2 regions of the Idiomarina sp. UBA4520 genome follow, and region 2 is predicted to be linked to the other one. Evidence: riboswitches for the same ligand, from Rfam matches in the RefSeq annotation. Region 2 holds a riboswitch; the other holds the start of a gene.
What was found. Region 2 has a riboswitch for thiamine pyrophosphate ahead of thiC (phosphomethylpyrimidine synthase ThiC). Riboswitches for the same ligand answer to the same signal wherever they lie in the genome.
Positions count from the first base shown of each region.

Region 1 (15,910 bases), on a different contig from region 2:
TACAGGCTGCCATCGCTAACGGTTGGCTGGGCGACGATGTTATTGAAGAGAGTTTATTGGCATTTAAGCGTGCGGGTGCTAATGGCATTTTGACGTACTTTGCTAAATCCATTGCTGAAAAGTGGGCGAAGTCTGAATAATCGTTACGCCGTTACTTCATTGGCAAGCTGTGCGAGTAACCCCTCGCGCAGTGCGCCATAAGTCACCTCAAACTCTTCTATATTAAGTGCTTCAGTAATGCCCGCAAGAATGGCTAAGCCACCGGCAAGCACCGCCTTTCTGTCTTCTCTTAAGCCCGGAAAATCAAGTGCCTCCACGGTTCCTTTTTTGGCGCAGCGTTTCATCAATTCGGTCAGCCACTCACGCGTTAATTGTGTTTGACCTTCGGCGTGGGCTATTTCACTGACGGCTCTGAAGGTACCGGATGCACCCAGTACGCGCTTCCAGCTGTGCTGATGGTAGTCGTTGAGAAAAGGCTCAATGAGGGAGGCTGCATCACTTTTTGCTTGTTCAAAAGAGCTGTCATTGAGTATGCCACCGCTAAAATAGCGATTCTGAAAAACCACACAGCCCATATCCAGGCTTTGCAAGTATTTCGGGCTTAAACCGTGCCCTGCAATGACTTCGGTACTGGCACCTCCGATATCGATGACCAGCACATCGTCGGTGCACTGAGACACACTACACACACCTGAATAAATTAATTCAGCTTCCTGCTCGCCGGTAATGACCTGAATAGGATGTCCTAAAGCGTTTTCAAATTGCTCTAGCAGCTGGGCCTGATTACTGGCTTTACGCAGTGCGGCGGTGGCGACAACAGTCACTGCATCGGGCTGAAATTGTTCGAGCTCTGCGGCAAAACCTAACAGGCATTGGCATGCCCGTTTTGCTGCGTCGTCATCAATGGTATTTGCTGCGTTAAGCCCGTCGGCCAGCCTGACTTTCTGTTTGTGGCGTGTAAGCACTCGGGGCTTTGGGAAAAAACCGGTCATTGAAACTTCTGCCATCAACAAATGAAAGCTGTTTGAGCCCATGTCGATGGCAGCCAGTTTTTTCTTTTTCAGCGCCATTGGCGTTTATGACCTTGGAGGACCAGAGCGTCGACCACGTGGTTTGCCTTTATTGCCACCAGAGTTATGGCGGCGGCGTCGTTGTGGTGGGCGAGGACGTCTTAAGTCACTTAGCATAGCATCTGCATCGTATTTGGTGACCGGAATGCTGTGACCAATATATTCCTCAATAGCCGGAAGGTTATAAACATACTCTTCACAGGCCAGGCTGATTGCAGCACCACTGGCGCCTGCGCGGCCAGTACGACCAATACGATGTACGTAGTCTTCGCAGTCGTCCGGCAAATCGAAGTTGTAGACGTGAGTCACTTCCGGAATATGCAGTCCACGTGCAGCGACATCGGTCGCGACCAGAAAGTCGATACGGCCTTCGGCAAAGTCATCAAGAATTTTCAGCCGCTTTTTCTGCGGTACGTCGCCGGTTAAAAGTCCGGCTCTGTGATCATTTGCGACCAACCAGCCGTGAACTTTTTCACAACCGTGCTTGGTATTAGCGAACACAATGGCTTTTTCCGGCCAGTCTTCTTCAATAAGCGTGAGCAATAGCGGGAACTTATCCGGCTTAGACGGATAAAATAATTCTTCGGTGACACGTACTGCGGTTTTCTGTGCCGGTTCGACTTCCAGCTTAGTTGGCGCGTTCATGTGCTCGTATGCCAACTCTTGAACTCGATAAGACAGGGTTGCCGAGAACAATAGATTAAGACGCTTCGCAGGCTCTGGCATTTTGCGCAGCAAATAGCGAATATCGTCAATGAAGCCTAAGTCAAACATACGGTCGGCTTCGTCCAGTACCACTACCTCAATGTCGTTCAATGAGAACAAGCCTTGCTTGTAAAAGTCGATAAGGCGACCTGTGGTGCCGACCAGAATGTCCGGGCTATTACTTAACTGCTCTTTTTGAGAGTCGTAACCTTCGCCGCCGTATATGACACCCATCTTCAAGCCGCAGCTTTCCAGCAAAGGCTCTGCGTCATGGGCAATCTGAATGGCAAGCTCACGGGTTGGGGCCATAATGAGGGCACGAGGGCCTGAATCGGTTTTTTCGGACGACGCGTTCTGCATTAAGCGGTTGAAAGTCGCCAGAAGAAATGACAAGGTTTTCCCTGTTCCGGTTTGAGCCTGACCAGCAACGTCGCGCTCAGATAACGCAACAGGCAGACTTAACGCCTGGATTGGAGTACAATATTCGAATCCGGCATTGGATAGCGCTTGCTGTAATTTGGGATGAAGCGCCAAATCAGCGAAACGAGTTTCTGAAAGATGTGTTTTATTCATAAGTTATAAGCATATCAGTTTGCGCTTGTATTCAAAAACAGAAATAATACTATTCTATATTTCCACGCGAAAGAATTTAGCGGAGAGTACCATGAGTGACGCAATTGTTCAGCTAAGCGATGACAGTTTTGACGAAGATGTCATCAAATCCGATAAACCTGTACTGGTCGACTTTTGGGCCGAGTGGTGTGGGCCTTGTAAAATGGTCGCGCCAATTCTGGACGACATTGCCGAAGAGTACGCCGGTAAGTTGGTTATTGGTAAGCTGAATGTGGACCATAACGAACAAACCCCGCCGAAATTTAATATCCGCGGTATTCCTACGCTGCTGTTATTCAAAGACGGCGATGTGGTGGCAACCAAAGTTGGCGCGCTATCTCGAGCGCAACTGGTTGAATTTCTTGACCAACACATTTAATCGGTATCAAAAAGCGGCGCATTATGCGCCGTTTTTGTTAGCAAAACTGGACGAACTCTAATTTTGGTGATACCTTTCTGTTTATTAACTATTCAAGCAGGCTTGCCAACTCCACCGGCGCGCCTTGTTAAGTAAGAGAAACTTCTGTTTCTGACTTCGCAACTCGCGAAATCCGAACGTTCCAATTGTTTTAATATTCTAGAGTCAATAAAAAGGCTTTGTGTTCAATCGATAACTCGAAAACCCTCCTATGAATCTAACTGAACTTAAAGATAAACCCGTAAACGAGCTTGTTGAGCTCGCGGACTCAATGGGCCTTGAGAATATGGCCCGTCTGCGCAAGCAGGACATCATTTTTGCTATTTTAAAGGCGCACGCAAAAAGCGGTGAAGACATATACGGCGGCGGTGTGTTGGAAATTTTGCAGGACGGCTTCGGCTTCTTGCGATCAGCCGACTCGTCATATTTGGCCGGCCCCGATGATATTTATGTATCGCCTAGCCAAATTCGTCGCTTTAACTTACGCACCGGCGACACTATTGGCGGCAAAATTCGACCGCCGAAAGACAGCGAACGTTATTTTGCTCTTCTGAAAATTCGCGAAGTTAACTTCGACAAGCCTGAAAACTCTCGTAATAAAATTCTCTTTGAAAACCTGACACCACTGCATGCAGACGAACGTTTTCGTTTAGAGCGTGGTAATGGTAGTACAGAAGATATTACGGCGCGTGTTCTCGACTTGTCGGCACCTATTGGTAAAGGCCAGCGTGGTCTTATCGTTGCACCGCCGAAAGCGGGTAAAACGTTATTACTGCAGAACGTTGCGACTTCTATTGCGGCGAATCATCCTGAAGCAGAGCTTATTGTACTGCTTATCGATGAGCGTCCGGAAGAAGTAACGGAAATGCACCGTTTGGTGCAGGGTGAAGTGGTTGCTTCAACTTTCGATGAGCCTGCCAGCCGCCACGTACAGGTTGCTGAAATGGTTATCGAAAAAGCGAAGCGTTTGGTTGAGCACAAAAAAGATGTCGTCATCTTATTAGACTCGATTACTCGCTTGGCGCGTGCTTATAACACCGTTATTCCAAGCTCAGGTAAAGTCCTGACGGGTGGTGTGGACGCTAACGCGCTACACAAGCCAAAACGTTTCTTTGGTGCAGCACGTAACGTCGAAGAAGGCGGCAGCTTAACCATTATTGCAACTGCGCTTATCGATACCGGCTCGAAGATGGATGAAGTTATCTACGAAGAGTTTAAAGGTACCGGTAACATGGAACTGCATTTGAACCGCAAGTTGGCAGAGAAACGTGTTTTCCCTGCAATCGACTTTAACCGTTCAGGTACACGTCGTGAAGAATTGCTGACGTCGCAGGACGAGCTGCAGAAAATGTGGATCCTGCGGAAGATTATGAACCCAATGGGCGAAGTTGAAGCCATGGAATTCCTGATTGACCGTTTGCAGATGACTAAGACCAACGACGAATTCTTCGAATCGATGAAGCGTCAACGCAACAGCTAAGCGGCGTATGAAATATCAAGATCTGCGAGACTTCATCGCGCTCCTCGAGGAGCGCGGTGAACTTAAACGCATCCAGCAAGAAATAGACCCCTACCTTGAAATTACCGAAATATCTGACCGTACGTTAAAAGCAGAAGGCCCGGCCTTATTGTTTGAGAACGTGAAAGGTCATGACATGCCGGTGTTGGCGAACCTCTTTGGTACGCCAGAGCGTGTGGCTTTAGGTATGGGGCAAGAGTCGGTAACAGCGCTACGCGATGTTGGTAAGCTTTTGGCCTTTTTAAAAGAGCCGGAGCCACCGAAAGGCTTCCGAGATGCTTTGAATTTGCTGCCAACGTACAAAAAAGTGCTTAGTATGTCGCCGAAAAAGCTCAAAAAGGCGCCATGTCAGCAGGTAGTAATGAGTGGCGATGACGTTGACTTGACCAAACTGCCAATTCAGCACTGTTGGCCGGGCGATGTAGCGCCGTTAGTCACCTGGGGGCTTACAGTGACCCGGGGGCCACATAAAGAGCGCCAGAACTTAGGTATTTATCGCCAGCAACTTTTGGGGCCGAATAAGCTTATTATGCGTTGGTTGTCGCATCGCGGTGGCGCGTTAGATTTTCAGGAGTGGTGCCAGCAGCATCCGGGTGAGAAATTCCCTGTCTCTGTAGCCTTAGGTGCTGACCCTGCCACTATTTTAGGTGCGGTAACACCTGTACCTGATAGCTTATCGGAGTACGCCTTTGCCGGGCTGCTGCGCGATAGTAAAACCGAAGTAACACAGTGCCTAAGCAATGACTTACAAGTCCCGGCACATGCAGAAATTATTCTGGAAGGTTACATTGAGCCGGGTGAAACAGCGCCCGAAGGGCCTTATGGCGACCATACTGGCTATTACAATGAAGTGGATGAGTTTCCGGTGTTTACCGTGACTCATGTTACCCATCGTAAAGACCCGATTTACCACAGCACTTATACCGGTCGGCCGCCAGATGAGCCCGCAGTATTGGGTGTGGCTTTGAACGAAGTTTTCATTCCGTTATTGCAAAAGCAGTTTCCGGAAATTGTCGATTTTTATCTGCCACCGGAAGGCTGTTCGTACCGTTTAGCCGTAGTCACTATGAAGAAGCAGTACTCAGGTCATGCCAAACGCGTGATGATGGGAGTCTGGTCTTTCTTGCGTCAGTTTATGTACACCAAGTTCGTGATTGTGTGTGACGACGATGTGAATGCGCGAGACTGGAAAGACGTGATTTGGGCTATGACGACCCGAATGGATCCGGCTCGCGACACCACTTTGGTTGAAAACACACCAATTGACTACTTAGATTTTGCGTCACCAGTGTCGGGTCTTGGTTCGAAAATGGGTATGGACGCAACCAACAAATGGCCCGGTGAAACTGACCGCGAATGGGGCGAGCCTATTGTCATGAGTGAAGAGGTTAAGCAGCGTGTCGACCAGCTGTGGGACGAACTGAACATTATGGAGTCGTGAATGAGTCAACAAATGACCTGTAAAGTCGAGATTTCGCGTCAGTTAGCGGACGCTGTTTGGGAAGTGCGTTTGCAATTGCCGCAGCCAGTCGCGTTTAAAGCAGGCCAGTATTTAATGGTTGTCATGGGTGAAAGAGATAAGCGACCTTTTAGCATCGCGTCGTGCCCGTCAAGTGATAGTGAGTGGTTACTTCATATTGGTGCGACACCTGACAATAGCTACGCTATGGAGGTGTTGGATAAGATCCGCGCTGAGGGCGAAGTCAAGATAGAAGCCCCCGATGGTATTGCTTTCTACCGCCAGGACAGTGACAAACCGGCCGTTTTAATAGCAGGCGGCACTGGCTTTTCATACGCTTACTCTATTTTACAGCAACATTTACGAGCAACGCCGGAGCGCCCATTAACGTTATATTGGGGCGCAAAAACTCAAGCCGATTTGTATTTGCACGATGAACTCGAGCGTTTAGCCAGTGAACATGAGCATTTTGACTATCACCCAGTGCTCGAAGACGCTGCCGGAGACTGGCCGTATTCCATTGGGTTGGTTCATCAGGCGGTAATGACGCGCCAACAGAATTTGCAAAACTGCGAAGTTTACATGGCCGGTCGTTTCGAAATGGTGCGTGTTATTAGGGACGATTTTGTTGCCCAAGGCGTGCCGTTAGAAAACCTTTACGGTGACGCATTGTCGTTCATTTAAAGAGCATTTGTTAAAACAGCAAGCTGCGTTATACTGACGCCGCTTTACCAAGGGGTGCCGGCAACGGCTGAGATGCGAAAGCGAACCCTTAAAACCTGATCCGGTTAATACTGGCGTAGGGATGGTAGAAAACCCGTCTAATACAGCCTTACCGGATCGTTTCTGACTTTGTTTTGAGGAAATGATCCATGCAAAAAATAACGTCTTACTTAGCAGCCAGTATTGGCTTAGCATTACTGCAAACTTCGGTTCTGGCCTATGGTCAGGAAAATAGCAACGACTTTGAAATAATTGAAGTGAGTGGTGACTTTCATAAGCGCACGCTTAATGAAACGACCAGCAGTGTGTCCATTATTGACCAAAATGCAATGCAGCAGCGAAATGCGCAGCATTTAGAAAATACGCTCAACAGCTTTGCCAATGTTAACTTCTCCGGCGGTACATCGACTGCACGCTTTATTCAGATTCGCGGCATGGGCGAGCGTTCTCAGTTTGTTGATCCGATTAGTCCGTCAGTCGGTCTTATTATAGATGGCATTGATTACAGTGGTTTAGGCACTGCTGCGTCCCTTTTCGATATAAACCAGGTTGAGGTATTTCGAGGACCCCAAAGCGGTCGTTTTGGTGTGAACGCAATGGCTGGCCTGGTGTTGCTTGATAGTGTACAGCCCTCGGATGACTTTAGCGGTCAGTTTGAGTTGTCAGCCGGTAATTATGACGAACGCATGGGTGGCTTAGCATTAGGCGGACAGCTGGGCGTATTAGGTAACGCCCGCTTCTCTATCAGTCAGTTTAACCAAGACGGCTACATTGAGAATACTTACTTAGAAAGGGACGACACCAACAATAGAAACGAACTTGGCGTTCGCTTTTTATTGAACACCCAGTTTACCGATAACTGGACGTTAGATACCGTTTTGCACTACAACGATGTTGATAACGGCTATGATGCATTCAGCCTCGATAACAACCGAACCACGCTGTCAGACGAGCCGGGCTACGACCGCCTTGAGAGTGATGCGGTAAAAACCACATTGAATTATTTGGGGTGGGATAACAGCCGACTTGAGTTGTCAGCGAGTATTTTAAACGCAGATACTGCTTACGCCTTTGATGAAGACTGGACGTATGTCGGTATTGCGCCCGGTTGGGAATATTCGTCGTTTGATGCTTACTTGCGTGAGAGAAAAGACAAAACAGCCGAGGTTCGCTGGTTGTCGGATGCCCCGCAAGTGTTGCTGGGAGTAGACAGTGAGTGGGTAGCGGGTGTTTATTATTACGATAAAGACGTCGAACTAACGCGTGATTACTTTAATTGGGACTTAGGTCAGCCGGATATTTTCCAAAGTGATTATCGCAGTCAACATGCCGCGGTATACGGCGAATTGACGCAGCACTGGAGTGAGAAGTTCACCACTATTAGCGGTTTGCGTATTGAGCAGTACGATAACGACTACTCCGACAGTCGCAGTATAGACGCACAACCGGAAGATACCATGGTGGGTGGTAGTTTTAGTGCACGCTACCAGGCAGCACCAAACAGCTATTGGTATGCGACCGTGTCACGAGGCTATAAGTCCGGTGGCGTTAATGGCGAAGCGCTGGGTAAAGCGGACGACCAGGGTCTCGACGAGCTAAAAGACTACCTGCTGGAACGCGCTACTTTTGAGCCTGAAATTCTATGGAGTGCTGAATTTGGCGTTAAAGGCAGTAGCCCAAGCGGTGACTTAACGTCACGAGTGAGCACTTTTTACCATTGGCGTGACGATGTTCAGCTTAAAAGTTGGGTGAACCGCAACCAGTCGTTTGTCGGTTACATTGAGAATGCTGCCGAAGGGACGGGGTACGGTCTTGAAGCCGAAATTCGCAATAAACTGACTGACTGGCTCACATTATTTGCTTCTGCGAGTTGGCTGGAAACCGAAATAGAAGGCTTTGTGACTGAGGACGGCATGGATATGACGGGGCGTGAGCAAGCTCATGCGCCTCAGTATCAGTTCAACGTCGGCTTCGAAGGTTGGTATGGTGAGAATATTCAGTGGGTACTTCAGGTCGACGGCAAGGACGAATTCTATTTCTCGAACTCGCATAATCAGAAGTCGGACTCTATGGCACTGGTGCATTTCGCGGTGAACTATTACGTTGATGATTGGCGTGTGAGCTTGTGGGGACGGAACTTAACGGATGAAGACTATGAAGTGCGAGGTTTCTACTTTGCTAATGACCCCAGAACTCAATACGCGAATGACGAAACCTACGTACAGTATGGTGAGCCGCGTCGTTTCGGTATAACTGTTAGCAAGTCGTTCTAAGGAAAAAACCGTGCTAGAAACCCTGTTAGAACAGTTAATGATGAGCTCTTTGTGGGAATTAGCCGCACTGTTATTCGCACTGGGGTACTTGGTGCTTGCGGCTCATCAGAGGCAATGGTGCTGGCTGTCGGCAACCATAAGCTGTGGAATTTATGCTGTATTGTTCTGGCAGGGTAAGCTGTATATGGAGTCGGTATTGCAGGCTATTTATGTCGTCATGGCCGGTTACGGCTGGTGGCAGTGGCGCTTCCAAAAGTCTGCCGCCGAAGAAAGCCCTGGTGGTGCCAAATACTCGTTGAAGTGGCATCTTTTACAGTGGGCTTGGCTGATACCTCTGGCTGCTATAATTGCCTATACGCTTTCTGTTTATACTGACGCCGACGCCGTATGGCTCGATACTTATACTACCGTGTTTAGCTTGCTGGCGACTTGGCTGGTGACTAAAAAAGCGTATGAAACCTGGTGGTACTGGCTGGTTATTGACAGCGTTTATGTGTATTTGTACGCCAGTAAGGGTTTTGTCGCTACGGCGTTATTGTTTGTGGTCTACCTGGGGCTGGTGTTGTATGCCATGTGGCGCTGGCATCAGGATAACCCACAACCAGAGCCGCTAAAGAGTGCCGGATGATATCTGTACCTAAAGCAGTCACTCGGTTAACCAGTGGGCAGTCAAACCAAACGCTGCGGCTTAAGTCTGATGACTCTGATCTCGTACTAAAGCGGTGGCAAAATGATGGCTTATTTCAGGTTGATCGAGGTCTGGAGGTTACTGTACAGAAAACGCTTGCCGAAAGCGGTGCTGCCCCTGAGGTACTGGACTGGAATGAAGCTGAAGGCTGGCTATTACAGCCATATTTAGAGGCGCCTTCATTAAATCAGGTAACCTTATCGCCCGCCATTAAAGCAACGGTATTGGCTGAGGTTCTCGCTAAAATTCACTCCTTTAAGCCAAGCATTCCTCACTGGAGATTAAACGACAAAGTAGAGCATTACCTGCAGCAGCTTTCCAACTATGAACCTTCCCTGGCTAAGTCTTTTCGGGAAGAAAAAAGCCAACACCAGCAGGCGATTGATCAATGGTTGGAGTACCCGGTGCTTTGTCACAATGACCTGTCGATGAATCATATTCTTATGACCGCTCCCATTAAAGTAATTGACTGGGAGTATGCGGGAATAGGGCACCCACTGTTTGATATTGCGAATACCATCGTCATGAACAAGCTCGACGACGCTATGGCCGAACGACTGCTAACCGACTACGCACGACTGACGCGCTACGATGTCGAACTTGCTGATATGATCGAATGGCTCGATTTGGTGGATTGGCTGAATAACTTGTGGCAGCATTTACTTTCCTATTCCAAATAGTACGGAAAGCAGCATGACTGACAAACAGCTAACCGAGAAGGTTTACGGCTACCTCGCAGAAGATGAAGACGCGCGAGTGTGTAAGGATATACCTGAGTCGGCGTGTAACCATCAGCCAAAGTCTTTTGTGTTAATGCTGCTGTCTCTGACGTTAACCAAGCTGGGTGACAGCCTGGTCAGCGCACGTTTAGTCTTGCCGTGGATGTTAAGTTCGCTAGGCGCTCCTGCCGTATTCATTAGTGCGTTAGTTCCCTTGCGTGAGTCATTGGCACTATTACCTCAACTATTTGTTGCCCAGCAATTGCGCCAACAACCGGTTCGTAAATGGTTTTGGGTTGCAGGCAGTGTCGGGCAGGCCGCATTGCTGTTGCTCATGCTGTTTGCGGTTGCCACGTTAAATAATAGTGCTCTGGGCTGGAGTGTCGTGTTACTGCTCGCGTTATTTAGCTTGTCTCGCGGTATCTGCTCGGTTGCCAATAAGGATGTTACGGGTAAAACGGTGTCTAAAACACGGCGGGGTAGGTTATCCGGTGTGGCAGCCTCTTCCGCTGGCTTGCTGACCTTGTTAACTGCCTTAGTGATTGTTTTTTCGCCGGAAGTAGACGGTCAGCGTTGGCTCTTTTTAGCCTTGCTGGGAGCTGGCGTCGTTTTATGGCTTTTAGCGGCGGCTTTGTACGCAGGTATTCCAGAGGTTGCTGGCGCTACTGAAGGTGGTGGTAACGCAGTCTCTGAAGCCGTTAAGTCGATGTCATTGCTCTGGAAGAATGGCCAGTTTGGACATTTTGTGTTGACCCGAGCCTTACTTGTCGCCGCAGCTTTCGCTATTCCCTACATTGTGGTGCTTATTCAGCGTCAGGGCGATACGGAGCTAACCAGTTTAGGTAGCCTTATGCTGGCTAGTGGACTTGCTGGCTTGCTTGCCGGGCGCTTTTGGGGACGCTGGTCTGATTCAGCCAGCCATCATGTTATGGCGGCAGCATCGGTCATGTCGACGCTAGTCATGGCGGCTGCACTGGCTATCTTCTATTGGGTACCGAATTGGCTCGGTCTTGAGTGGATTGCTGCTTTGTTGCTGTTTGCGTCCGCAGTAGCCCATCACGGTGCGCGCGTTGGTCGTAAAACGTATTTGGTTGATATGGCGAACCAGGAGAATAGAGCGCAGTTAACTGCTGTCTCTAATACTGTCATGGGTGTTGTACTGCTGGCAGGTTTGTTACTCGGTTGGGTTGATGCGGCTTTTGGTGCTCACGCCGTACTATGGGTGCTGGTCGTTGTTGGTGTATTAGCTACTTTAAGCGCACTGAAACTACCCGACGTGTCCGGAGACACGTCAGCATAGCTTACAAAAACTGCTGCAGATTTTACTTTCCTCGAATGGTGGCGTAGAGACCAATAATTACCGCGGCAACGCCACCAATTAAATACCAGATAGTGTTGTCTGTTGGTTCATTGGTTGCCATTTCCGATACTTCCGACGCGATGGATTGTGACGCTTCATAGGAGAAGTAAAGCAAGATAGCGCCAACGATAATTAATACAATACCAACTATGCGTGTCATAACGGTTTCCTCTTTTTGTGTTAACAGTTTCTCAATATATCGAACTATAAATTAAGCGCAAGTCCCTACCTTTTTATTGATTTATATCATATAGCATAGTTTCAAGCTATTCTTGTAAGTGTAATTGTTAATAGGTGCGCATCGTTTAAAACTAAAATAACAAGATTGGGGAAGAACTATGACTAGAGCGCCTTTCAAGCTAGGTTTTTTATCGCTGTCTATGGCTGCTGCGCTTGTGGCGCCAGGAACAGCTATGGCACAAGATGCCGTTAATGCCGAAACCGGGGAGTCAATTGAGCGAATTGTTACTCTGGGGTCACGTGTAAACGGGCGAACGGCTACTGAGTCTGCGTCGCCTATTGATATTATCTCAGCCGACCAGCTGGTTGATACCGGCGCAACTGAGCTGGGTAAAGCTCTGCAAATGAGTGCTCCGTCATTTAACTTCTCGTCAACGACTATTTCAGATGGTTCGGACATTATCCGTCCGGCAACTTTACGAGGCTTAAACCCTGACCAGGTATTGGTTTTGGTGAATGGTAAGCGTCGTCACCAGCAAGCGCTGGTGAACGTGCAGGAAACTATTGGTAAAGGCTCCGCAGGATACGACATTAACGCCATTCCAATTACAGCGGTTGAGCGTGTGGATATTCTTCGTGATGGGGCTGCGGCTCAGTACGGCTCTGATGCTATCGCCGGTGTTATTAACATTACTCTGAAAAGCTCTGAGGGCGGCAGTATTTCTGCCGAAGTGGGTCAAACCTATGAAAAAGACGGTGAAGTAAATACTGTTGGTATTAACTTTGGTAAAGAGTTTGATAAGGGTTTCTTCAACGCAACGTTAGAATACCGTGACCGCGGCATGACCAATCGAGCTTCGCCGGCTGAAGCATCACTTATTGGTGACTGGCTGTCGCCAAGTGGTGAGCCTGTCGTTCGTTTACACGTTGGCGACGCGGACTCTGAAAATATGTACGCCTGGTTTAACGCTGGTTACAGTTTGGGAGGTACCACTGAGCTTTATGCCTTTGGTGGTATTTCGAATCGCGACGGTGGCTCTTCAGGCTTTTTCCGTGGACGCGGGCACCCAAGAACGATAGAGGCGATTTATCCTGACGGTTTCTTACCAAAACTGGAAACAGAAGCCGATGATCAGTCCTTAGCGGTCGGTGTTCGTGGTGACCTTCCCAACGCTTGGTTATGGGACGCAAGTGTCGTTTACGGTAAAAGTGAGTTTGGATTTAACTCGTCAAATTCCGCCAACGTGAGTTGGTACTATGAGCCACACCCAGATGGCGGTATTTATGGTGAGACGCCAACGGAAGCCTTTGACGGTGAGTTAGTGTTTGAACAAACCACATTTAACTTTGATGTAAATGGTACGGTCGATGTGGCTAATGAGCTTCTTTATTTAGCCCTGGGTGTTGAACTGCGTCAGGACAGCTATCAAATTAATCCGGGCGACCCGGTATCTTGGGCTTATGGTCGAGCGAATGATCCGGATGTAGAAATATTAACGCCTTATGGGACCGTTGCAGAAGCTGGTATTCAAGGCTTTCCGGGCTTTAGTCCTAGCCAGGCGGTAGATGCTGACCGAGATAGCTACGGCGCATACGTCGATGCGGAATATTATGTCACTCCCGACTTTTTATTGGCTGGCGCACTTCGTTATGAAGACTATGATATTGCCGGTGATAATATCTCGGGCAAACTCTCTACCCGTTACGACATTGATAGCGACTTTTCTTTGCGAGGCACTGTCGCAACTGGCTTCCGGGCGCCGGGTGTTCAGCAAATATACTACAGTCAGGTTCTAACAAACGTTGTTAATGGTACTTTGGTGGAAACAGGCACAATAGCTAACGACGATGAGTTAGCACGCCAGTTTGGCATCAAAGAGTTGGAAGAAGAAACCTCGGAAAGCATCAGCTTTGGTTTAATCAAACGTTTTGATAATGGCTTTGATTTAACCATGGATGCGTACCAAATTAATATTGATGACCGTATTGTTTTGTCTGAAACTCTTACGGCCGATGTTGGTGCGGAGTTTGGTGATATTCTGGCTGACAATAACTTGGGAGCAGCCCAGTTCTTCACAAACTCAGTTGACACTAAAACTACTGGTTTGGATGTTATTGCCTCTTACCCAACTGAGTTAATGGAAGGTGAGTTAAACCTAACCGCGGCTATGAGCTTTATGAACACCGAAGTTGAACGAGTGAATTCGGTTTCATCACTAATTGCGGGTGAAGACATTTTTAATGACACTCAGATACTTCGTTTGGAAGAAGGTCAGCCCAGTGAAAAAGCAACTATTAGCGCGGACTGGACTCGCAATGCCTGGAATGTGAATGTGGCGTTTAACTACTTCGGGTCTGTTGAAGGCCAGGCATTTACCGGCGTTAAAAAAGAATGGGGAGGTAAATGGTTGACGGACGCATCCGTTGGTTATGACTTCACTGATAATCTGAATGTCCGTATTGGCGCAAACAACCTGTTTGATACTTACCCGGATGAGTGGGGCAGCGAAGGCTCTCCATTCTCGGATGCGGGCTTCAAATACGGTTGGGAAACCTTCCCGTTTGGTGTTAATGGCGGTTACTACTATGCACGCTTGAACTATACGTTCTAAAGGATACTTTTCAAGTACTGCATAGTATAAATACAAATAAAAACGCCCCGCTTTAACGGGGCGTTTTTTTATGGCTGAGCTCAATTAATCGAGCCTTCAATCACCTAAGTAAGAGGTCAGCATCCACGCTGTTTTCTCTTGCTCTTTAATGTAGTCACTCATCAACGCGTTGGTGCCTTCATCACCGGCTTCTCCTGCGAGGTCTAAAATCTCACGTTGCAGGCGAATCGTTGTTTGATAACTGTCCAAAATATTCGCGATACAAGCGCGGCCTTCGTGAACGTCTTTTACTTCCTCAATTTCGCTGTTCTTAATGTACGTTGAGTAAGCATGTTGAGGACGTTGACCTAAGGTCAGAATACGCTCTGCTATTTCATCAATTTTCAGCAGTAAGTCGTCGTAGGTTTCTTCAAACTTTGCGTGCAGTTCGAAGAAGCGCTCGCCTTTAATGTTCCAATGGAAACCACGAACGTTCATGTAAAACACTTGATAGTTCGACAGTAGCTCGTTCAGCTTGTCGCCAAGTTGCTCGGCTTTTTTCTTATCTAAACCAATAACGCTTAACTGTTTCATAAAACCCTCCTTTGTCATCGTTATGCTTTAACCATAGTCCATTCGTGGGGTTAAAGAAAGCGATGAAAATCGATAAAGCTGACAGTTAAGTTCGATAACTGTCAGCTTTAGCTTACATCAGAGAATACGGTTATGAAGCGAGTTAGATCAACTCGATGACTCAACTTTGCCGTCGCGAATGTGCTTTTCGCCGCGCGCTTTAGCAAGTTGAATTTGACGCTCGCGCTCTGCGTAACGTTCTTTTTGTTCTGGTGTAGTTTTGTCGAAACAGTGTGGGCAGCTAACCCCTTTCTGGTAGTGCTCAGACGCCATTTCCTCTTGAGTAATAGGCATACGGCAGGCATAACACTGGTCATATTCACCTTGCTCTAGTCCGTGTTTAACCGTGACACGTTGGTCGAATACGAAACATTCACCATTCCAGCGACTCGTGTCTTCCGGTACCAGCTCAAGGTATTTCAATATGCCGCCTTTTAAGTGGTAAACCTCGTCGAAGCCCTGCTCTTTTAAGTAAGCGGTCGACTTTTCACAGCGAATGCCGCCGGTGCAGAACATGGCGACTTTCTTGTGCTTTTCCGGATCAAGATGTTCTTTCACATACTCTGGAAACTCGCGAAAGGTATCTGTTTTAGGGTTTACTGCGCCTTCAAATGTGCCGACGGCATACTCGTATTCATTACGGGTATCAATAACCAGTACTTCCGGGTCAGAAATCAGGTCGTTCCACTTTTCCGGCTCAACGTAGGTGCCAACCGTGTTCTTAGGATCGACCCAGTCGACGCCCATAGTGACAATTTCTTTTTTGAGCTTGACCTTAGTGCGGTAGAAGGCCTGCTCGTCACTCGGTGATTCTTTGTGATCAATGTCAGCAAAACGTTCATCTGAACGTAGATAAGCTAAGACGTTATCGATGGCTTCGCGGGTACCGCAAATAGTACCGTTAATGCCTTCTCGAGCCAGCAGAAGGGTGCCTTTTACGTCGTTGTCGATAAGGGTTTG
Region 1 is NZ_DGMK01000022.1:122,173-138,082, forward strand. Features, by position in the region: gene hemB (porphobilinogen synthase) at 1-140, shown strand, start outside; gene B3850_RS11505 (Ppx/GppA family phosphatase) at 144-1,070, opposite strand; gene rhlB (ATP-dependent RNA helicase RhlB) at 1,077-2,348, opposite strand; gene trxA (thioredoxin TrxA) at 2,440-2,766, shown strand; gene rho (transcription termination factor Rho) at 3,017-4,285, shown strand; gene ubiD (4-hydroxy-3-polyprenylbenzoate decarboxylase) at 4,293-5,765, shown strand; gene fre (NAD(P)H-flavin reductase) at 5,766-6,467, shown strand; TPP riboswitch at 6,508-6,606, shown strand; gene B3850_RS11535 (TonB-dependent receptor) at 6,656-8,779, shown strand; gene pnuC (nicotinamide riboside transporter PnuC) at 8,790-9,407, shown strand; gene B3850_RS11545 (phosphotransferase) at 9,404-10,147, shown strand; gene B3850_RS11550 (MFS transporter) at 10,161-11,486, shown strand; gene B3850_RS11555 (DUF3185 family protein) at 11,509-11,706, opposite strand; gene B3850_RS11560 (TonB-dependent receptor plug domain-containing protein) at 11,885-14,338, shown strand; gene B3850_RS11565 (Dps family protein) at 14,435-14,911, opposite strand; gene B3850_RS11570 (rhodanese-related sulfurtransferase) at 15,059-15,910, opposite strand, start outside.
Region 1: another riboswitch for thiamine pyrophosphate. It lies ahead of B3850_RS11535 (TonB-dependent receptor); the one in region 2 lies ahead of thiC (phosphomethylpyrimidine synthase ThiC).

Region 2 (15,910 bases):
CCACTTATCGTCGCAATTTCATTCAAAATCGTTGTCGCATAGGCGCCAGATGGTAGGGTAAAGCTAAGCTCAACGGTGCTACCGTCAAGTTCTTTTAGCTCTGGCTCACCCGGGATGACTTTCCACGCGCGTCGCCCCTCATCAACCCGAAGCTTAGCAAGTGCCTCTATCCAGCTCTGGTAAGGCTCGAGCTGCTTGTCCTCAAAGTCAGCCGACTCACCCGCGCTCATCGACTTATTGGCAGACCCCGGCAGCGGCAGCGCTATTTCAATATCCTTACTGGCAAGTCTTTGTTTAAGCTCATGGTCCCACTGCTCAACAGTAAACATCGAGTTAGAGCCAGCTAACATTGCGCAATCGCCCTCCAATAAGGAATCTGCGCCCAGCTGTTTTGCACGCTCTGAAGCCATTAAATTAAATAAGAAACTCCGTAAGGCCGACAAATAAAGTCCGCGCTTGGCTTTTGATAAACGTTTTGGACGACTGGCCATAATCCAACGCTCAGCCGCAGCCACATTGTCACCGTTGCGTCCAAAGCGCTGTTCGCCAAAGTAATTAATGGCGCCGTTTTGCGTGACCTGCTTCCAGCGCTCTTTTAACAGCGCCATGTCGCTAACACTGTGCAAGCGAATGATAAACCTATTGCCACTATGCAAACCGCTACGCAGCTTTTTCGTGCGTCTTATGACCTTCTCAATCGTCATTTCGTCATCGTTCAGCGACTGCCAGTCCAACGTGTCTTTACCGGGTAGCTGTATCGAAAACCATTGCCAGGTGACCGCTTGTCGGTCTTTCAGACCGGAGTAACTGACCTGTTTTGGCGACACGCCGGCAAAACGGGCAATTTTTTCAGCACAAAAGACAGTATTGGCCCCTCGCTTTCTAACCCAAAGCCACTGATGCTCTCCGTCGTGTTCGTCTTCGACAGTCAGTTGCTCTATAACCTGAAAGTCTTCAGGGCTCGCTTTGAAAGTTGCGCTCGGCTTCTCACCGGCATTAAGAGTGGCTAGTTCCTGACAGTTAACCGTTTCGGGAGCAAGCATTAAAACGACTCCATCAGTACCACTGCGTGACAGGCAATACCTTCTTCACGCCCCACAAAGCCCAGCTTTTCGGTTGTGGTTGCTTTTACATTGACGTTATCAACGCAGGTTTTTAAGCAGCCTGCAATGCGTGCGCGCATATCATCTATGTGCGGAGCCATTTTTGGCGCTTGAGCAACAATGGTTACGTCAATATTGCCCACCTGAAACTCTTTCTGCTGACACAAGTTCACGGCATGCTCAAGAAGTTGTGCGCTGTCAGCACCTTTGTATTGTTCATCGGTATCCGGGAAATGCTGACCAATATCGCCTAATGCCAGAGCCCCCAGCAGTGCGTCAGTCACTGCATGAAGAATAACATCGCCATCTGAATGTGCTTCCAGCCCCTGCGAGTGAGGAACCTCAATACCGCCTAAAATCAGCGGCTTATCAGCCCCCCACCGATGCACGTCGTAACCATGACCCACTCGAATCTTCATTGAGTTATTTCCTTACTCCGTCGTTGTAGATGCCAGCAGCCAGCTGGCAACACATTCAAAATCTTCGGGATGCGTAACTTTTACGTTTTTAAAAGCCCCTTCCACTAGCACCGGTTGGTAACCCAGCCATTGCATCGCTGATGCTTCATCCGTCAGTTGCGGATTATGAGCCCCCATGTGTTTAATACCATTTAACAGTGCCTGTGCCTGGAACAATTGCGGCGTCTGTGCCTGCCATAAGTGTTCACGATCAACACTTTCTTCAATGTGGGCTGCCATGCCACTCGATGTCATTGCACGTTTTAAAGAGTCACGAACCGGAATCGCTAAAATAGCACCATGCTGACTGGCTGTTCCGCTATCAATGACTCGCACTAACGCTTCTTTGTGCAAGCAAGGACGTGCAGCATCGTGAACCAGTGCATGAGTTGCTCCCTGTGCCACAGCGTACTCAACACCTCTACAAACTGACTCAGCACGAGTATCACCACCACTGATATAAGTAACGGGTTGTGCCACGTGAAATTCAGAGGCATTCGGCAAGTCGCTTGAGTCAGGATCTGACACGGCCACGATCACTTCCGTCACGCGAGGGTCAGCGCATACCGCTTCGATGCTGTACTGTAATAAGGTTTTACCGCCAACGGTTAAAAACTGTTTAGGAATATTGCTTTGCATTCGGCTGCCATGGCCGGCTGCCGGTATAACCGCTTTAATGTTGCAGTGTTCGGTGGGCTCTGTACTTTTCATATCATTATTGTGCTCTGTCCGGAACCAGACGGAAGAATACTTCGTCCTTTTTAATCATTCCCAGTTCATTGCGAGCACGCTCTTCAAGCGCATCTTCACCGTCACGCAGGTCTTCAATGTCTGCGTAAATCAGTTGATTGCGCCGTTCGAGATTTTCATTGGTTACTTTTTGGTTGCTGACTTCCTGTTGCAAACGCCAATAATCTGGCAAACTGTTTTTCCCAAACCAGAGACGGTATTGTAGTGCCAGGAATAAGGTCAACAACACGACCAGAGTCACCCGCATGCTCAGCTCCGTTGTTATTATTGTTATCATTATGAAGACTATTGCAGCGACTGAAAAGCCGTTTTCAAACATTAGCAATAAAAGAGGTTAAATTGGAGTATTTTGCCGCCGCATTAGTATTCTTTTTTGCCGCTATGCTGCAAGGCATTAGTGGTTTTGGCTCCGGCTTGCTCGCCGTTCCTATTCTGGCTTTATGGTTCCCTATTAGCGTTCTTACGCCTGCATTATCCGTTATTAACATCATTGTTGGTGCCTGGATATACTGGAAAAACCGTGAAGCCGCACGTCCGTCGCAATGGAAGTGGCTAATTATATCCGGCGTTATCACATCAATTATTGCGGGCTCCTTATTACTCGCTATTGATGACCAACTAATTAAACTGGTGCTTGGCTGTGTGATTTTGGCGGTGGCACTTGCACTTGCCAGCGGTAAACAGTTTCCAACAGCTGAGCACGCGCCGGGACACATTGCGGTAGGCAGTAGCTCCGGTATTTTAAATGGCTTAATGACACTCGGCGGTCCACCCATAGTTCTGTTTTTGGCAAACGCTCGTATTCCTAAGCAGCAGTTCAGAGCCACTTTAAGTCTGTTTTTTTGTTGTATCGCTATTGCTAACGTGTTTAATTTTTCGCGGCAGGCCATCTACGCAGAAGCACACTTTTACCTTATTTTGAGCCTATTGCCGGGCGCGCTCATTGGCGCAACAGTCGGTCACAGGCTCCAGCATCATGTTTCGGAATATCGCTTTCGTCAATTAACGCTAGTATTAATGGTGCTGTCCGGTGTTAGTGTATTGGCTCAAAGTATTAGCTCGTAAAATGACTTGAAGGTAGCTATGACGTTAATTTATACCCGTGAAAACAAACTTTTAGTGGAAAATGCGCGTAATGTATTGCGCATGAACGGCATAGAAACCGTTATGAAAAATGAGTTTTCCAGCGGTGCGGCCGGAGACTTAGCACCATTGGACACCTGGCCAGAGCTTTGGTTGGTTGATGACACGCAACTCCATACTGCTCAGAAACTTATTCAGCAACTGGAAGAACAGGCACGTGGTGACGACTGGCGCTGTAACCAATGTCAGGAGCTCAACGGGTCAGCTTTTGAAGTTTGTTGGAATTGTGGCGCAGCTGCGAGCTAGCCGAGCGCACCTTAAAAATAATAACGAAGGAGATAACAATGAACGGATCTGAAACCTATTTATTAGCTTACTGGGGCGCTTTTGCAGCTCTGGTTATTTTATTGGTTCAGTGGCTGGTCGCTAGTGGTCGCAAAGCCAAACAACCAGGCGCCGTTCCGGGAAAAATTAATGAGTCACTCAGTCACGACTCATTCGTTTTTCGTGCGCACCGGACATTTATGAACTCACTTGAAAACTACCCTCTTATGCTGGGCACTACCTTTCTGGCGTTTTTTGTGGGGGCAAGTGCATTCTGGACGGCGCTGCTGATTTGGGTATTTGTGGGAGCACGCCTTATTCACATGGTGCTTTATTACGCTATTGCCACCGAAAAGAACCCTAGCCCACGTAGCTATTTCTTTATGATTGGTCTATTCGCTAATATTGCCTTACTGGTCGTTTGCGGTGTAACACTAGCCAGCTAAGCATTCAACGTGGGCGGTATTTAAATATCCGCCCACTCTCTCATTAGGTTATGAAACACTTTTGTTAACCGATCAAAGTTCTCAGACTTACCATTAGCATCAAATTCCACTTTCAACGATTGCTCAACGTCAAACAAAAGCTCCCGGTGGCTAGGGTGTTTTATCACGCTTTGAATCCAGCCTATCATTGCCAGACGAGCTCCCTGGGTCACCTCATTAACCCTATGGAGGTAATGGCTTGGGTATATCAATATATCCCCTTTTCCCAGACGCCAGCTTCTCTCACTGCTGGTATCTTCAATAACCAGTTCACCGCCCTCGAACGTATCAAGCTCTGATAAACCCAGCGTAAACGAAATGTCGGTGCGTACACCGTTCATCAGGGAGTCGTCCATGTGAGTACCATAGTACTGACCCACTTCATAACGATTAATACTACAACGAGCCACATGCTTTGGTCGCATAGCCGACTGAACCAGAGGGTTTGTGTGAAGCTTCTCTAATAATAGATCGGTTGCTGCTTTTGCTTTTTTTCCAGTCAATTGCTGGTTGTTCTTAACCTCTTTTGCAGCCCAGCCTGCCGTCGCTTTGCCGTCACCGAATTGCTCTGCCGATAAACCTGCCACCAGGCTGTCAATAACAGCTTCATCCACCGCTTTTTGAATATGAAGTATCATAGTTTTAACTTGCGAATAGTTATCATTTCTGCAAATATACACGAGTTCCGTCACTCAAAAAAGCACATAAGGTTTTTCTATGTTTGAGAAGAAAAAAGTTTGGGTTGGTGTTGGCAGCGTTTTAGCGACAACCATGGCAGCATCAACCGCTAATGCAGCGCCTTTAACTCAGCCAAACGCTGCACCTGCGTCTTTTATGGCAGCGCCAATGGCTGAAGGCGAAATGGCTGCGCCTGAAATCGACTTAAGCACCAATGACACTGCGTTTTTAGCGCAACTGGGATTTATTCGTGGTCACCTTTGGGTTGGCATGAAGCTTTATGAAGAGGGCCATATTGAAATGGCGAAAACTCACATGAAGCACCCAGGGGATGAGCTCTACGCGGGGCTAACTGAAGCCTTTAACGACCGTGGTCAGCCTGGCTTTGCCGATGAGCTTGAAGCATTAGCTGATAGCGTTATCAACGACAACAGTAAAGACGTTGTCATGAACAATTACAAGGTACTGCTTGATGCTATCAGCGCGCACGAGCCTATCGCCGATATGACAGCAAAAGGTGTGCTGTTAAGCGTCGCTACTATGCTAATGGCAACCGCCGATGAGTACGCTGTGGGTATTCAGGAAGGTAAAGTTGCGCAAGTACATGAGTATCAAGACGCACTCGGCTTTAAAGAAATTGCGCTCAATCGCTTAGAGAGAATTAATAGCGAAGAAGCAGAAAAGGCCTCTGAAGCGATTGAAGAAACCCGCAGTGTTCTGAAATCATTAACAGACCTTTGGCCGACCATTACACCAGAAGGTGAACTGCAAGGTGATGCCAGCAAGATCTATGGTGCGGCGTCACGAATTGAACTCGAAGCTCGCAGTATTTAAACAACTTTCTATCCCCTCGCTTACCCCGGGGTATACTCCCTCATATACCCACTCTATACCCCAGGGAGTAAGCGACTTTTACCTCTTCGTTTCACTCGTAAAAACCCATTAAAACAGTATTCTAGAGGCATCTTAAGTCAGTCACTGAGGTGTCATTATGAACATTCAATCCACTTTAAAAATAGCTGTAGTCGCAGCCTCTGCTTTCGCATTCTTCTTCGCACAACCTGCTGAAGCTGCAGACGGAAAAAATGCCTACAAAAAATACTGTCAAGCATGCCACCAACCAGCAGGTAAAGGGTTGGCAGGCGTATTCCCGCCACTTGCAGATAACCCAAATATTAAAGACAAACCCGATTACATCGCCCAAACCATTGTAAAAGGTAAATCGGGTGCGGTCACTGTCAACGGCACTACTTACAACGGCTCAATGCCTCCCATGGCGTACCTGAAAGACACAGACATTGCCGCCATTGTGAATTACGTCAATACCGAACTGGCTAACGGCAGCAGCACAATTCAAGCAGACGCTGTCGCAGGCTCTCGTTAATTTTAAATATCATATAAACAAGGAAGAGCAGTTATGAAATCTCTCAGTCTCTCAGTTATTAGCGCGTCTATTCTAGCAGCCGCAGCCTCTGTTTCAGCCCCTGTTGCTTTCGCTGACACTGAACTTAAGCACGACAGTGAATATGTCATTGACGGCAAAGTTTATGGTTTACCTGAAGCTAAAGTCTACCGCGAAGACTACAGTGGCCCCGCAGTTGTTGGTGACTATCTGACTCAAGTGCCTAATTTGGCAAAACTCGACTATGAAGGCAACAAAACGCACAACGTTCGCATGGACGTATTTTCACAAAAAGTGGAAGTTGCACCAGGCGTGAGCTACTCAGCATGGACATTTGGCGGCTCAGTACCCGGTCCGGTTTTGCATGTTCGTGAGGGTGACCGCGTTATTTTCAAAATGAAGAACCGCTCTGACGAAGAAGTAACTATTACTAAGCCAGTCAAAAATGGCTCGCCATTCTTGCAGCAGGTTCAGGCAAATACTTATCAGAACAACCAGCCTGTGGTTAACCCAATGCCTCACTCAATGGACTTCCACAGTGGCACTGTCGCGGCTGAAGACAAATGGCGCACTATTTCACCAGGCGAAACTATTGAGTTTGAATGGATTGCCAACTATGCCGGTACTTACATGTACCACTGTGGTACTTCCAGCGTGTTAATGCACACTGCAATGGGTCAGTACGGGGCAGTCGTTGTATCACCCAAAGACGGCTACCCGACAGAGCCGGACAAAGAGTACGTGTTAGTCCAGTCCGAACATTACTTAGAGGAAGTCGCTGAAGGTCAGTTCATATACAACCACGATGCAGCACTGAATCGCCAGCCTAGCCACGTTACTTTTAATGGTCACGTCGGTGCACTGAGTGACTCACCATTACGTGCTGATGAAGGCGACCGTGTGCGCTTACACGTATTAAACGCAGGACCTTCAGGCACTTCAAGCTTCCACGTTATTGGCGCTATCTTTGACCGAGTTTGGTACGAGGGCGACCCACGTAACGAATGGTATGGCATGCAGACTGTTCTGCTGGGCGCAAGCAACAGCGCAACTATCGACTTCATTGTGCCGGAAGAAGGCATTTACAAGCTGGTTGATCACGAATTTGCTGACGCAGAGCTTGGAGCGGCCGGCGCACTTATTGCCGGCCCACGTAAAGACAAATAAGGAGACGGTTATGGTTAAGTGGCTTGGAGTTGCGGGACTTATGTTCTCGACGCTAACAGCGTCACCGCTAGTACTCTCAGACCCAGTCCGTATTAACGGTGGCGAGTTTGAACCTCCAGTTCTGTTGGACAAGGAACGTCTTAGCATCGAAATTAATAGTTTCATGCTTGACGCAACTCCGGTCACTAACCAACTTTTTCTCGATTTTGTTAAAAATCATCCTAAGTGGCAGCGAGATAACATCGCTGCCCTGTTTCACGACGGAAATTACTTAAAGCACTGGCCGCAAAACAACGTCTACCCTGACGGTCAAGCTGAGCATCCGGTGACTTATGTGTCCTGGTTTGCTGCACGCGAGTATTGCGCCGCACAAGGCGGTCGTTTGCCCAGCCTCAATGAATGGGAATACGCTTCCGTTCAGTATCGTCAGCAACAAAATATAAGCGACGATGACTATGCGCGCGATTTATTCGCCTGGTACAGCCAGCCTCAAAGCGATGAACAAAGGGTGAACGTTAATGCCACTGAACTCAGCCACATGTATGACCGGGTCAACGAATGGGTCGAAGACTACCAGTTGCTGTTAACTAACGGCGATGACGTTGATTTATTGTCAGGCTCTTGTGGCGACGGGGCTCGCTTCTTATCGAGCTTTACCAAAGCCAATTACGCCACTTTCTTTCGGTATCAGTCTCGTAGCGACTACGCACCTCAGAGCTCAACCAGCACTATGGGTTTTCGCTGCGCTTACGACATTTCTTCTGACACTATTGCCAGTAACGGAGACCAATTATGAATAACCTATTTAAACCAGCCGCTTATGCCGCATTGGTTCTATCAAGCGCCCTGCTTGCATTGGCTCCGGCTGTAGCACAAGACCATTCTCAGCATAAGCCCGGGCATGAGAATCATAAAAACCACACCTCGATGAAAGCCGCAAAAGTATCGCATTCTTCATCGGTGTATCAGGTTGATGCGCACTGGATAACACACAAAGGTGAGCATATGACACTGGCCGACTTGCAAGGCCAACCGGTTATTGTCTCAATGATATACGGCAGCTGCACCACCGCCTGCCCCGTTCTTGTCAATGACGCTAAACGTCTTTACACCAGTTTAAGTGACAAAGCCAAAGAGCAGGTTAAGTTGGTTATGGTCAGCTTCGACAACTCTCGCGACACACCTAAAGCTTTGGCTGACTATGTTAAACAGTACAACTTGAACAGCGATAGTTGGGTCTTTTTACATGGTGAAGACCAGGACATTCGGACCTTAGCGACTGTCCTTGGAGTTCGCTACAGAAAGCGTCCTGACGGCGACTTCGACCATAGTAATTTAATTACCGTTTTGGACAAAAACGGTGTTATTGAACACCGCGTTGAAGGCTTAGGTCAGCCAATGGATAAAGCCGCAAAAGTCGTTGATACATTGATACAGCAGTAACAGTTCACGCTTTCGCTGTTGCATTAAGCTGAGTATTTTGTTCCACTAAAAAGGAATCTTGTCGGAGTGCCTCGTTACTCAAAAAGTAACAGGCTGAGACCGCAAAAAGCGGGATCCGTTGAACCTGTTCAGGCTAATACCTGCGAAGGGAACAAGAGAGCAACAGCCAGGGATTCTCCCTTTTTCAGCGCTGTTGTTCCTTTCAACACTCCTGACAAGCATCTCTAAACCCTGTTATTTTTTTAGCTGGAGAGAATGCTATGTCATCAACAAACCGTCAAAACCGCCAACAGGCAGAGTCCTTTTTATCGTCTGTTTCAGGCCGTTACTTTCCTAACTCTACGCGCGAATTTATTCAAGGCAGCCAGCCTGACATTCATGTGCCATTTCGCCGTATTCATTTAAGCGAAACTTTGCATCAGCCAACACCAGGCGTAACACCACCACCCAATTTACCCGTCGACGTTTATGATACATCCAGTGTCTACGGTGACCCTAACTCAGTCGTCGATGTAAAAACCGGACTCAAACCACTGCGATCAGGCTGGATAAGCGCGAGGGCTAAAAATGCCGACAAAAGCGGCGTGACACAGCTAGCCTATGCGCGCCGTGGCATTGTGACTCCCGAAATGGAATTTATTGCGTTGCGGGAAAACATGGGTCGGGAGCATTTAGACAACCCGGTAACCCCGGAATTTGTTCGTGATGAGGTTGCCAAAGGTCGCGCCATTATTCCGGCCAATGTGAACCACCCGGAATCTGAGCCTATGATCATAGGTCGTAACTTTTTGGTGAAAGTGAACGCCAATATCGGCAACTCGTCGGTTAGTTCTTCCATTGAAGAAGAAGTGGAAAAGCTCATTTGGGCAACACGCTGGGGAGCCGACACAGTCATGGACTTATCCACTGGCCGCAACATTCACCAAACTCGTGAGTGGATCCTCCGAAACAGCCCTGTTCCCATTGGAACTGTTCCTATCTATCAAGCTTTGGAACGGGTTAACGGCATTGCTGAAGATTTAACCTGGCCGGTATTTAAGGACGTCCTTTTGGAGCAAGCCGAACAAGGCGTTGACTACTTCACCATTCATGCCGGCGTACTGCATGACTTTATTGAGCTGACGGCTAACCGGGTGACTGGGATTGTCTCACGCGGTGGTTCAATTATGGCCAAATGGTGCATGGCGCACCGTCAGGAAAGCTTCCTGTATGAACATTTCCGCGATATTTGTGAAATATGCGCAAAATATGACGTATCGCTGTCACTGGGTGACGGCTTACGCCCAGGTTCCATTGCCGATGCCAATGACGATGCCCAATTCGCTGAACTGCGTGTTTTAGGCGAACTGACTCAAATAGCCTGGGAATATGACGTGCAAGTCATGATTGAAGGTCCTGGCCATGTGCCCATGCACAAAATTCAGGAAAACATGGACGAGCAGCTTAAGCATTGCCATGAAGCGCCTTTCTATACACTGGGACCATTAACTACTGACATTGCCCCCGGTTATGATCATATTACCTCCGGCATCGGTGCCGCCATGATTGGAGCCTTTGGCTGCGCCATGTTGTGCTACGTCACGCCTAAAGAACACTTGGGACTCCCCAACAAAGAGGACGTTAAACAAGGACTCATTGCTTACAAAATTGCAGCGCATGCGGCTGATCTGGCGAAAGGACATCCAGGCGCTCAGGCAAGGGACGATGCTATGTCTAAAGCCCGCTTTGAGTTTCGCTGGGAGGACCAATTTAACTTAGCTTTGGACCCAGTCACCGCGCGCAATTATCACGATGAAACCTTGCCGCAAGAGTCCAATAAAACAGCGCAATTCTGCTCAATGTGTGGCCCTAAATTCTGCTCCATGAAAATTTCTCACGAGGTTAGACAGTACTCTGGGCACTTAGGGAATGAACGCATCGATGTCACCTTTAAAGATGCCACGGCTGACGAAGTTGGAGCGGAGTCATGACTGACGCACCTTCTGAAAAACCTGTGGTTTGGACTATCGCAGGCTCTGACAGCGGCGGTGGCGCCGGCATTCAGGCCGACTTAAATACGTTTAGAAGCTTTAAATGTCATGGTTGCAGCATTATTACCACCGTAACGGCACAAAACTCTCTAACAGTAACGGGTTTGTATGAGTTAAGTGGCAATGCGATTGACGAGCAACTCAACTGCCTACTTAACGACTTGCCACCCGCGGCCATAAAAATTGGCTTACTCAGTAACCGTGAACAATTGGATGCGGTTGTCGATTTTCTAAGCCGCTGGCCCGACACAATAGAACGTCCTTTTGTGGTGTGGGATCCCGTTATGATCACCAGCCACAATGATACGTTATCAACGCTGACACTCGCGCAAAGTCACAGACTATTAACTCTAGTCGATTTACTCACGCCAAATACTGACGAACTGTCGTGGTTGGCCGACACTGAGGTAACCGATAAAAGAAGTGCGTTGAATGCGGCGGCGGCAGTTATTGAAAAAGGGGCGAACAGTGTTCTGGTAACCGGCCTTGAAACTGAGCAATACGGTAAAAATAAGATAGTCGATATTTACCTGTCTAAACGCCCTCTTCTCGGTGAGCCCTATCTTGTTTACTCGCAAGAGAAAGTCTTTACCAATAATAACCACGGTACCGGCTGCACGCTTTCGTCCGCCGTTGCTGCCGCAGCAGCGCAGGGATACCCGACAGAAGACGCTATCACACTGGCCAATACCTATGTTCATCACGGTTTATTGAGGGCAACCAGAATTGGTAAAGGCCCCGGGCCGGTTGCTCATACCCTTTGGCCAAACAACCTAAAACACTTTCCGAATATAGAGGCTACTAACCTGCCTGTGCCAGGTTCAGAATTTCCCAGACTTAATAAGTCACCGGGTCTATATCCCGTTGTCGACTCTTTCAAATGGGTGCAGCACTTATTGCAGCTTGGCGTTAGAACACTGCAGTTAAGAATAAAAGGCAAACCCTCAGACTCTATAGAGCTGGAGATAAAGCGCAGTATTGAACTGGCTCGGTCGTATCAGGCACAACTCTTTATTAATGACCATTGGCAGCTTGCCATAAAACACGGTGCCTACGGCGTTCACCTGGGTCAGGAAGATTTACAAACGGCTGACTTACAAGCGCTTCATTCAAACGGCCTTCGGCTGGGTATTTCCACTCACAGTTACACCGAAATACTCATCGCTTTGCGGTATACCCCCTCTTACGTAGCGCTGGGGCATATTTTTGCAACGCAAACCAAAAAGATGCCATCAAAACCGCAAGGGCTGGAGCGTTTGACGAGTTATGTTTCTTTACTAAAACCCACTGGCATACCCACTGTGGCTATTGGCGGCATCTCTAAAGAGCGCATTGCGCACGTCAAACAAACCGGTGTTAACGGCATAGCTTTAGTTAGCGCCATTACAAAAGCTGCGAACACCGAAGCCGCCGTTAACGAGCTGCATCAGGAGTTGGAGGCTGCCTATGCTGACTGACCAACAAGCTCTACGCTACAGCAGCAACCTACTTATCGATTCCATTGGTGAGCGTGGGCAGCAGCGTTTACTCGACAGCCAGGTACTGATTATTGGGTTAGGAGGTTTAGGAACTCCTGCCAGCCAATATCTGGCTTCATCCGGCGTTGGTCAGCTCACGTTAATGGATCATGACCATGTGTCACTGAGTAACTTACAACGGCAAACCTTATACGGTAGTGCCGATATTGGCTCGCTCAAAGTTACGCAAGCCGAACAACGCTTAAACGAGATTAACCCAGACGTCGACATTACGACGTTATCGCAGGCTGCTTCTGAGGACACTCTCAGAGACCACATTGGCACATCTGATATCGTGCTCGACTGCACCGATAATCGCGACACTCGATACCTCATTAACCGTTACTGCTACTGGTTGAAAAAACCACTTGTTTCAGGCGCGGCACGGGGGTTCAACGGGCAAGTATTGGCATTAAAGCCAAGCGCCGACCATGGTTGTTATCAGTGTCTGTACCCGGCCTCGGTTAAAGAGCCGCTTAACTGCACTAATGCCGGCATTGCTGCTCCTATCGTTGGCATTATAGGAGCCATGCAGGCACTACTCGCTATTCAATACCTAACGCTACACGAGATGCCCTGGGGTCGGCTGCAGTCGTTTGACGGCCTTATTCACCGCTGGCAGCAAGCCGAGTTGCCAAAGTCTACAACATGCCCAATTTGCGGAGGTGAACATGCAAATAACCGTTAATGGCAAACCTGAAACAGTCAACAACTCGCTGCGTTTATCGGAATTTTTTGAGCATCAACAAATTAACACTGCGGCTATTGCTGTTGCCGTCAACGGCGTTGTTATCCATCGTGAGAATTGGCATGAACATAGGCTGAATAACGATGACTCACTGACCATTATTCAAGCGGTTGCAGGAGGTTAAAATGCTTACTATTGCGGAAAAAAACTTTAGCTCCAGGCTGTTCATTGGCAGCGGCAAATACAGCAGCGCAGATATAATGAAAGCCTCTATTCACGCTTCAGGCAGTGAGCTGATTACACTGGCCTTAAAGCGCGTCGACTTGAACCAACCAACAGATGATATTGTCACGCCGATTAAAGAGTTAGGCCTCAGCTTATTACCAAACACCTCCGGTGCAAAAACCGCTGACGAAGCCATTTACGCTGCAAGATTGGCACGCGAGGCACTGCAAACCCATTGGTTGAAGTTGGAGATACACCCTGATCCTAATTACCTACTGCCCGACCCTATCGAGACACTGAAAGCAGCCGAACAGCTGGTTAAAGAAGGCTTTGTTGTTATGCCGTACTGTGGTGCCGATCCCGTGTTATGCAAACGGTTGGAGGAAGTAGGCTGTGAGGCGATAATGCCACTTGGTTCCCCTATCGGCTCTAACAAAGGGTTGGTCACCCGGGACTTCTTAAACATTATTATCGAACAAGCGTCAGTACCTGTTGTGGTCGATGCGGGCATTGGTGCTCCCAGCCATGCAGCTGAAGCCATGGAGATAGGTGCTGACGCTGTTTTGGTAAACACAGCCATCGCAACGGCACATGATCCGATAGCGATGTCCAACGCGTTTCGTCAGACCGTTGGTGCCGGTAGAACGGCCTTCGAAGCCGGCCTTTCGGGCATACTTTCGGGAATAGCCCCGAACAATCGCAACAGCTCAATGCATGCCCAAGCCTCCAGCCCACTGACCGAGTTTATAGAGACGTTATGAGCAACAGTTTTTACGATGTCTGGAAACAGCTTAGCTGGGATGACATTAGGCTTAAGCTTTACAGCACAAGTGCCACCGATGTCGAACGTGCGTTGAGTAAAAGCACGCTGACCAGCGACGACTTTATGTCTTTGTTATCACCGGCAGCAGAGAGCTACCTTCCTGCTTTAGCTGAACGCTCACGCATGCTAACGCGACAACGCTTCGGAAATACGTTACAGCTCTTTATTCCGTTGTATCTGTCGAATTTGTGCGCCAACGATTGCAGCTACTGCGGTTTTTCAATGAGCAACCGCTTAAAAAGAAAGACCTTGTCACTGGATGAAATTGAGCAGGAGTGCCGCGCGATAAAAGCGAAGGGTTTTGACACGGTTCTCATTGTTACCGGAGAGCACGAAACGAAAGTCGGTATTCATTACTTTCAGCAAGCTATGCCAATTATAAAACGCTATTTTAGTTACGTGATGTTTGAAGTTCAGCCGCTGGCTTCTGATGAATACGCCCAGCTTCGACAACACGGGTTAGACGCGGTAATGGTGTACCAGGAAACCTATAACTCGCTAACCTACGCTCAACACCATATAAAAGGCAAAAAGCGCGACTTCCGTTGGCGCCTTGAGACACCGGATAGGCTCGGTGCATGCGGCATGGATAAAATAGGTCTTGGGTCGTTGATTGGACTGGAAGACTGGCGTATCGACAGTACCTTCACGGCAATACACCTCGACTATATGCGAAAACGCTACTGGCGCAGTCGATACTCGTTGTCATTTCCACGTTTACGCCCCTGTACCGGCGGCGTTGCTGGCAGCAAGGACATGACGAACAAGCAACTCGTACAACTTATTTGCGCATACCGCCTGAGGTTTCCAGACGTAGAGCTCAGCTTGTCAACGCGTGAGCAAGAAGGTTTACGAGATGGGCTATTCAGCTTAGGTGTTACCTCGGTCAGTGCTGAGTCCAAAACGCAGCCTGGCGGGTATGCCAACGAGAAAGAAGAGCTGGAGCAGTTTTCGATAGATGATGACCGTTCAGTCAATGAGGTGGCCGAGGCCATAAAAGCAAAAGGGTTACAGCCTGTCTGGACCGACTGGCTTAATGAGCTATCCGCAAAGCCACCTGAAACTTTTTCCAGTCCAGAGTAGCAACTAATAATAGCTCGCGCAGAGTGAGAGTGCGCGGGTTAATTCGACCTTTGTGATTCCACTGATGCCCACAACAGGCAGCTGTCATAACTCGCTTATTGGGCTTGAGTAACGTATCTTCTTCATGCTCGCCCTGCCCGGCGAAATCTAACCAACCTCGGTAGTTCAGACGCAAACGCTGTTTGTCGGTATCCACCCGATCAATGCTATCGAGCATAATGGTGGTAAATTCCGGGGTTCTATAAAGTACCGGAACAACCAGACCTAACGCGGCATGCTTTGAGAACCAGGGAATTTGTTTTTCTGCTGAAGTACCCGATGAAGGTACTTTCGTCGGCTGCGGCGCCTGCCAACTGGCATTTTGAACGTCCAGCTTTAGCGGAGACTGCTTAGCGGCATTCAAACAGCCGTGAGCGGCATGACGTATATAGTGAGGTAAGCTGGCTAAACGGCGTTGTAGTGCAGCAACCGGCATGTCATCGACTTGCGACAGTTGCTGCAATTCGCGTTCATACAGCGCAGAGCACAGCTCGGCAAAATCGCCTTGCTGTGCCAGCGGCTGAAATATGTCAGCTTGTTGATTAGCCAGCGTTGACTTCCTGTCGTCCGCGGTAAGGCGCTTGGCCATTCAAATCGCCCTCTATACGCAAT
Region 2 is NZ_DGMK01000020.1:313,186-329,095, reverse strand. Features, by position in the region: gene truD (tRNA pseudouridine(13) synthase TruD) at 1-1,043, opposite strand, end outside; gene ispF (2-C-methyl-D-erythritol 2,4-cyclodiphosphate synthase) at 1,043-1,522, opposite strand; gene ispD (2-C-methyl-D-erythritol 4-phosphate cytidylyltransferase) at 1,535-2,272, opposite strand; gene ftsB (cell division protein FtsB) at 2,277-2,558, opposite strand; gene B3850_RS09980 (sulfite exporter TauE/SafE family protein) at 2,651-3,376, shown strand; gene B3850_RS09975 (DUF2007 domain-containing protein) at 3,395-3,700, shown strand; gene B3850_RS09970 (MAPEG family protein) at 3,739-4,164, shown strand; gene B3850_RS09965 (Fe2+-dependent dioxygenase) at 4,185-4,841, opposite strand; gene B3850_RS09960 (hypothetical protein) at 4,921-5,715, shown strand; gene B3850_RS09955 (c-type cytochrome) at 5,873-6,265, shown strand; gene B3850_RS09950 (multicopper oxidase domain-containing protein) at 6,299-7,450, shown strand; gene B3850_RS09945 (formylglycine-generating enzyme family protein) at 7,461-8,246, shown strand; gene B3850_RS09940 (SCO family protein) at 8,243-8,893, shown strand; TPP riboswitch at 8,946-9,061, shown strand; gene thiC (phosphomethylpyrimidine synthase ThiC) at 9,154-10,863, shown strand; gene thiE (thiamine phosphate synthase) at 10,860-12,380, shown strand; gene B3850_RS09925 (HesA/MoeB/ThiF family protein) at 12,370-13,128, shown strand; gene thiS (sulfur carrier protein ThiS) at 13,112-13,312, shown strand; gene B3850_RS09915 (thiazole synthase) at 13,314-14,114, shown strand; gene thiH (2-iminoacetate synthase ThiH) at 14,111-15,259, shown strand; gene B3850_RS09905 (hypothetical protein) at 15,210-15,887, opposite strand; gene eno (phosphopyruvate hydratase) at 15,841-15,910, opposite strand, start outside.